DNA from 2 places in the Pseudomonas sp. SDO52101_S400 genome. Region 2 is predicted to be linked to the other one. Evidence: predicted binding sites of a transcription regulator. Region 2 holds the regulator's gene; the other holds the start of a gene.
What was found. Region 2 encodes sigma-54, which starts transcription at its own class of promoters, with help from an activator protein. Its sites were predicted from a motif close to ANTGGCATNNANNTTGCTNT; they were not measured.
Positions count from the first base shown of each region.

Region 1: the regulator sigma-54 is predicted to act here: its motif matches at 1,902-1,921, upstream of flgB (flagellar basal body rod protein FlgB).

Region 1 covers NZ_JBSVWF010000059.1:19,941-23,345, forward strand. Annotated here, with positions in the region: gene ACW9HX_RS24070 (chemotaxis protein CheV) at 1-846, shown strand, start outside; gene cheR (protein-glutamate O-methyltransferase CheR) at 894-1,721, shown strand; gene flgB (flagellar basal body rod protein FlgB) at 1,963-2,370, shown strand; gene flgC (flagellar basal body rod protein FlgC) at 2,374-2,817, shown strand; gene flgD (flagellar hook assembly protein FlgD) at 2,833-3,405, shown strand, end outside.
Region 2 covers NZ_JBSVWF010000005.1:155,620-159,024, reverse strand. Annotated here, with positions in the region: gene lptB (LPS export ABC transporter ATP-binding protein) at 1-569, shown strand, start outside; gene ACW9HX_RS03955 (RNA polymerase factor sigma-54) at 756-2,249, shown strand; gene hpf (ribosome hibernation-promoting factor, HPF/YfiA family) at 2,323-2,631, shown strand; gene ptsN (PTS IIA-like nitrogen regulatory protein PtsN) at 2,643-3,107, shown strand; gene rapZ (RNase adapter RapZ) at 3,110-3,405, shown strand, end outside.

The sequences.
Region 1 (3,405 bases), on a different contig from region 2:
CAGCAGCTCTACGGGATCAACGTGTTCAAGGTTCGGGAAGTGCTGCAGTGCCCGCAACTGACGCTGATGCCCAAGTCCAGTCCTGTCGTGTGCGGGGTGGCGAATATCCGGGGGGCGACCATTCCGATCCTTGATCTGGCAATGGCAACCGGTTCCGGGGCGTTGAAAGACAAGAACAGTCCGTTTGTGATCATCACGGAATACAACACCAAGACCCAGGGTTTCCTGGTGCGCTCGGTGGAACGTATCGTCAACATGAACTGGGAAGAGATCCATCCGCCACCCAAGGGGACCGGTCGCGATCATTACCTGACTGCTGTGACTCGGGTGGACAATCAGTTAGTCGAAATCATCGACGTCGAAAAGGTGCTGGCGGAAGTCGCACCGACACCGGAAGCGATTTCGGTCGGCGTGGTGGATGTCGAGACCCAGAGCAAGGCGCTGTCTCTGCGGGTGCTGACGGTCGATGACTCGTCGGTGGCGCGCAAGCAGGTGACGCGTTGCCTGCAGACGGTTGGTGTCGAAGTGGTGGCGCTGAACGACGGCAAGCAGGCGCTGGATTACCTGCGTAAGCTGGTCGATGAGGGCAAGAAGCCGGAAGAAGAGTTCCTGATGATGATCTCCGACATCGAGATGCCGGAGATGGACGGGTACACCCTGACGGCTGAAATCCGCAGCGACCCTCGCATGCAAAAGCTTCATATCATCCTGCATACTTCGTTGTCGGGTGTGTTCAACCAGGCGATGGTCAAGAAGGTCGGTGCCGATGACTTCCTGGCCAAATTCCGTCCTGATGACCTGGCATCCCGGGTAGTCGACCGGATCAAAGCAGCAGATATCAGCTAGGGACTTTTCGTCCCCGGCGATCAACACGATTTAAGAGGCGGCATCATTTGTCTACGGGTAATTTGGATTTCGAACAGTTCCGGGTCTTCCTGGAAAAAGCCTGTGGCATTTTGCTCGGTGAAAACAAGCAGTACCTGGTCTCGAGCCGTCTCAACAAACTGATGGAGCAGCAAGGCATCAAGTCCCTGGGTGAGCTGGTACAGCGCATCCAGACCCAGCCGCGCAGCGGTTTGCGCGAGCAGGTGGTCGATGCCATGACGACCAACGAGACCCTGTGGTTTCGCGACACCTATCCGTTTGAAGTCTTGAAGAACAAGGTGCTGCCCGAGGCGATCAAGGCGGCTCCCAACCAGCGTCTGCGGATCTGGTCGGCGGCCTGTTCGTCGGGTCAGGAACCCTATTCGCTGTCGATGTCGATCGACGAGTTCGAACGGACCAACATCGGTCAGTTGAAGATGGGCGTACAGATCGTTGCCACGGATCTGTCCGGCAGCATGCTGACCAACTGCAAGACCGGCGAGTACGACAGCCTGGCGATCGGTCGCGGTTTGTCCGCTGATCGTCTGCAACGCTACTTCGACCCGAAAGGGCCGGGGCGCTGGGTGATCAAGGCACCGATCAAGAACCGGGTGGAGTTCCGCTCGTTCAACTTGCTCGACAGCTACGCAAGCCTTGGCAAGTTCGACATCGTGTTCTGCCGCAACGTGCTGATCTACTTCTCCGCCGAGGTGAAGAAAGACATCCTGTTGCGCATTCACAGCACGCTGAAGCCGGGCGGTTATCTGTTCCTCGGCGCTTCCGAAGCGCTGAACGGTTTGCCGGATCATTACCAGATGGTCCAGTGCAGCCCGGGGATCATTTACCAGGCGAAGTGACTGGCACCGGCAACACAAAAAACGGGAGTCCTCAGGGGCTCCCGTTTTTTTATGCCTGACGGTTTTCGCGGTGACGGCAAGCGGCAGAAAAGCGGCATCCGGCGGAAACCCGTTGCCGCTTTTCTGGCATTGCCGCCTTGCCGATCCCCTGCAAAGCCCCGGAATCCGGGGCTTTTTAAAACTGGCACGACGCTTGCTATAACCCTGTTACGAAAAACCCGGTCACCTGAAGGTTCCCGACATGAGCATCAGCTTCGATAAAGCGCTCGGAATTCATGAAAAAGCCCTGGGCTTCCGCGCCCAGCGTGCCGAAGTCCTGGCCAACAACATCGCCAACGCCGACACCCCGAACTACAAGGCTCGGGATCTGGATTTCTCCAAAGTGCTCGAAGCACAGAGCCAGAAGAACGCCAACGGCACCATCGCCCTGAACATGACCAACAGCCGTCACATCGAAGCTGAAGGCCTGGGCAATGGCGACGAGTCGCTGATGTATCGCACGCCGATGCAACCATCGATCGACCAGAACACCGTTGACGCACAGCTGGAACAGTCGAACTACGCGGAAAACGCTGTCGGCTTCCAGGCCAGCTTCACGCTGCTCAACAGCAAATTCAAAGGGCTGGTGTCAGCCCTGCGCGGAGAGTAATCCATGTCCCTGTCCAGCGTTTTCAACATTGCCGGCAGCGGCATGAGCGCACAGACCACGCGTTTGAACACCGTGGCTTCGAACATCGCCAACGCCGAAACCGTCTCGTCGAGCATCGACCAGACCTATCGCGCCCGTCACCCGGTGTTCGCCACCATGTTCCAGGGCGGCCAGAGCGGCGGCAGCAACTCGCTGTTCCAGAACCAGGACGCTGCAGGCCAGGGCGTACAGGTGCTCGGCGTGGTCGAAGACCAGAGCAATCTCGAGGCGCGTTACGAGCCGAACCATCCGGCTGCCGACGCCAAGGGCTACGTCTACTACCCGAACGTCAACGTGGTGGAAGAAATGGCCGACATGATTTCCGCGAGCCGGTCCTTCCAGACCAACGCCGAAATGATGAACACCGCCAAAACCATGATGCAGAAGGTGCTGACCCTCGGTCAGTGATAAGGGGCGACTGCCATGAGTGTTACCGATACCACCAGCAGCCTGACGATGAACGACATACTGGCCAACTCTTCGAAGAAGACCAGTAGCACGACCACCGGCGGCATCGCTTCGGCTACCAACAGCGCCACCGGCGGCCAGGCCCTGGGCAAGGATGCGTTCCTGCAATTGCTGGTAACCCAGCTGAAAAACCAGAACCCTCTCGACCCGCAGGACAACAGTGCATTCGTTGCCCAGCTCGCGCAGTTCAGCAGCCTCGAGGGGATCACCACCCTCAACAGCACCGTGAGTTCGCTGGCCGGCAACTACAACTCGTCGCAAGCCTTGCAGGCTTCGTCGCTGGTTGGCCGTAACGTGATCGTGCAGACCAACTCGGTCCAGCTCGACGATCCGAGCAAAGGCATGACCGGTTCGGTCACCGTTCCGTCGTCGATTGCCGGCGGCACCGTCAGCATCACCGACAGCAGCGGCACGGTCGTTCGCACCATCGATCTGGGCAGTCGCGCCGCAGGCAATGCGAGCTTCACCTGGGACGGCAAGGACAAGGACGGCAACCTGGTGAAGACCGGTACCTATACCGTCAAGGCC
Region 2 (3,405 bases):
TGCAGGCCGATCAGGGTCGCGTGCTGATCGACGACCTGGATGTCAGCCACCAACCGATGCACGGCCGCGCCAAGGCCGGTATCGGCTATCTGCCGCAGGAAGCCTCGATCTTCCGCAAGCTGTCGGTGGCCGACAACATCATGGCCATCCTCGAGACCCGCCAGGAGCTCGACAAGGCCGGACGTCGCAAGGAGCTGGAAAGCCTGCTGCAGGAATTCCACATCAGCCATATCCGCGACAACCTCGGCATGAGCCTGTCCGGTGGCGAGCGTCGCCGGGTGGAAATCGCCCGCGCACTGGCCACCGCGCCGAAATTCATCCTGCTCGACGAACCGTTCGCCGGTGTCGACCCGATCTCCGTGGGCGACATCAAGCAGATCATCCACCACCTCAAGGCCAAGGGCATCGGTGTACTGATCACCGACCACAACGTCCGCGAGACGCTGGATATCTGCGAAACGGCCTACATCGTCAATGACGGCCAACTGATCGCCGAAGGCGATTCCGCGACCATCCTCGCCAACGATCTGGTGAAGGAAGTGTATCTGGGTCACGAGTTCCGCCTCTAAGCGCGACAGCATTCGACCAGCCGTCCGGGTGCTGTAACGTTGAAGCGCATTTTTATACGCTTTTATTGTTACAGCGCTCTAGGCAAACACGACAGTTTCAGGCATATAATTTGCTTAAGTTTGGCGCTCCGGCGCCCTGTAGTGGATGGCGCATAGCGCCGGCGAATAAGGTGTTAAGCCCCTGCCATGAAACCATCGCTAGTCTTGAGAATGGGCCAGCAGCTGACGATGACACCGCAGCTGCAACAGGCCATCCGCCTGCTCCAATTGTCGACCCTGGATCTGCAACAGGAAATCCAGGAGGCTCTGGAATCCAATCCGATGCTCGAACGCCAGGAAGACGGCGACGACTTCGACAACTCCGATCCCATGGCCGACAACGCCGAACAGAAGCCCAACACCGAGATTCCGGAACCGTCCTATCAGGAGACCGCGCCGACGGTCGACAATCTTGAAGAAGGCGAGTGGAACGAGCGAATCCCCAACGAACTGCCCGTGGATACGGCTTGGGAAGACGTCTACCAGACCAGTGCCAGCAGCCTGCCAAGCAGCGATGACGACGAGTGGGATTTCACCACCCGAACTTCCGCTGGCGAGAGCCTGCAAAGCCACCTGCTGTGGCAACTGAACCTGGCGCCGATGTCCGACACCGATCGCCTGATCGCCGTCACCCTGATCGACTGCATCAACAATCAGGGCTACCTCGACGAAACCCTCGAAGAAATCCTCGACGCCTTCGATCCGGAACTCGACATCGAGCTGGACGAGATCGAAGCCGTCCTGCATCGCATCCAGCAATTCGAACCCGCCGGCATAGGCGCACGCAATCTGGGCGAATGCCTGCTGCTGCAATTGCGCCAGCTGTCGGCCAAGACTCCTTGGCTGGCCGAAGCCAAGCGTCTGGTTACCGATTACATCGACCTGCTCGGCAGCCGCGACTACAGCCAGCTGATGCGACGCATGAAGCTCAAGGAAGATGAACTGCGCCAGGTCATCGAACTGGTACAGAGCCTCAACCCGCGCCCCGGCTCGCAGATCGAATCCACCGAAGCCGAATACGTGGTGCCTGACGTGATCGTGCGCAAGGACAACGAGCGCTGGCTGGTCGAGCTGAACCAGGAATCGGTGCCGCGCCTGCGGGTCAACGCCCAGTACGCCGGCTTCGTGCGCCGCGCCGACACCAGCGCCGACAACACCTTCATGCGCAATCAGTTGCAGGAAGCACGCTGGTTCATCAAGAGCCTGCAGAGCCGCAACGAAACCCTGATGAAAGTGGCCACCCAGATCGTCGAGCATCAGCGCGGCTTTCTGGAGTACGGCGACGAAGCCATGAAACCGTTGGTACTGCACGACATCGCCGAAGCGGTGGGCATGCACGAGTCGACGATTTCCCGGGTAACCACACAGAAATTCATGCATACCCCCCGGGGCATCTATGAACTGAAATACTTTTTCTCCAGCCACGTCAGCACCTCCGAAGGCGGCGAATGCTCGTCCACGGCGATCCGCGCGATCATCAAGAAACTGGTTGCCGCGGAAAATCAGAAAAAGCCGTTGAGTGACAGCAAGATCGCTGGTTTACTGGAGGCACAAGGCATTCAGGTGGCTCGCCGCACCGTCGCCAAGTACCGCGAATCCCTCGGGATCGCGCCTTCGAGCGAACGCAAGCGGTTGATGTAAGCCACGTTACAGCGTTCCAGTGGCAGGCTCTTCGGCCTGCCGCTTTATGCACTGGCAACGAAGGAGAAGCTGTATGCAAGTCAACATCAGTGGACACCAACTGGAAGTTACCCAACCTCTCCGTGAATACGTTGAGCAAAAGCTCAAGAGGCTTGAGGGACATTTCGACAAGATCACCAACGTGCAAGTCACGATGTGCGTCGAAAAGCTGAAGCAGAAAATCGAAGCCACGCTGCATATTCCCGGCAACGAGGTCGTCGCAAACGCGGAACATACCGATATGTACGCAGCGATCGACGCGCTGACCGACAAGCTTGATAAACAACTCAAAAAGCATAAGGAAAAGACCCAGAGCCTGCTTCAGGGCGCTACCGGTCGATAACCCCCACCCCCATGATCCGACTTGAAAGCATCCTGACCCCCGGCCGTTCCCTCGTGAACGTGCCGGGCGGCAGCAAAAAGAAAGCCCTCGAACAAATTGCCAACCTGATCGCCCGGGAAGTACCGGATCTGGAGATGCAAGATGTCTTCGAGGCGCTGATTGCCCGTGAAAAACTCGGCTCGACCGGTTTTGGCAACGGCATCGCCATCCCCCACTGCCGCCTGAAGGGCTGCGAAGCGCCCATCAGTGCCTTGATGCATCTGGAAGCCCCAATCGATTTCGACGCCATCGATGGCGCACCGGTCGACCTGCTGTTCGTGTTGCTGGTCCCGGAAGCTGCCACCGATGCACACCTGGAACTGCTGCGCCAGATCGCCAGCATGCTCGATCGCAAGGACGTACGCGAAAAGCTGCGTCGCGCCACCACCAACGAAGCCTTGTATCAGGTTGTCCTGGACGAGCAAAACGGGCACTAAACATGCGCTTGATCATCGTCAGTGGCCGCTCCGGCTCGGGCAAAAGTACTGCCCTGGATGTCCTCGAGGACAACGGCTACTACTGCATCGACAATCTGCCGGCCGGTCTGCTGCCGGAACTGGCGGAACGCGCACTGGTTCATACGGAACTGTCTCAGCCACTGGTCGCGGTATCGATCGATGCGCGCAATCTGCCCAGTCATCTCTCGCGCTTTCCGGAGTTGCTTGAAGAGGTCCGCAGCCGGCACATCCAGTGCGATGTCCTGTATCTGGATGCCGATGAAGAAACCTTGCTCAA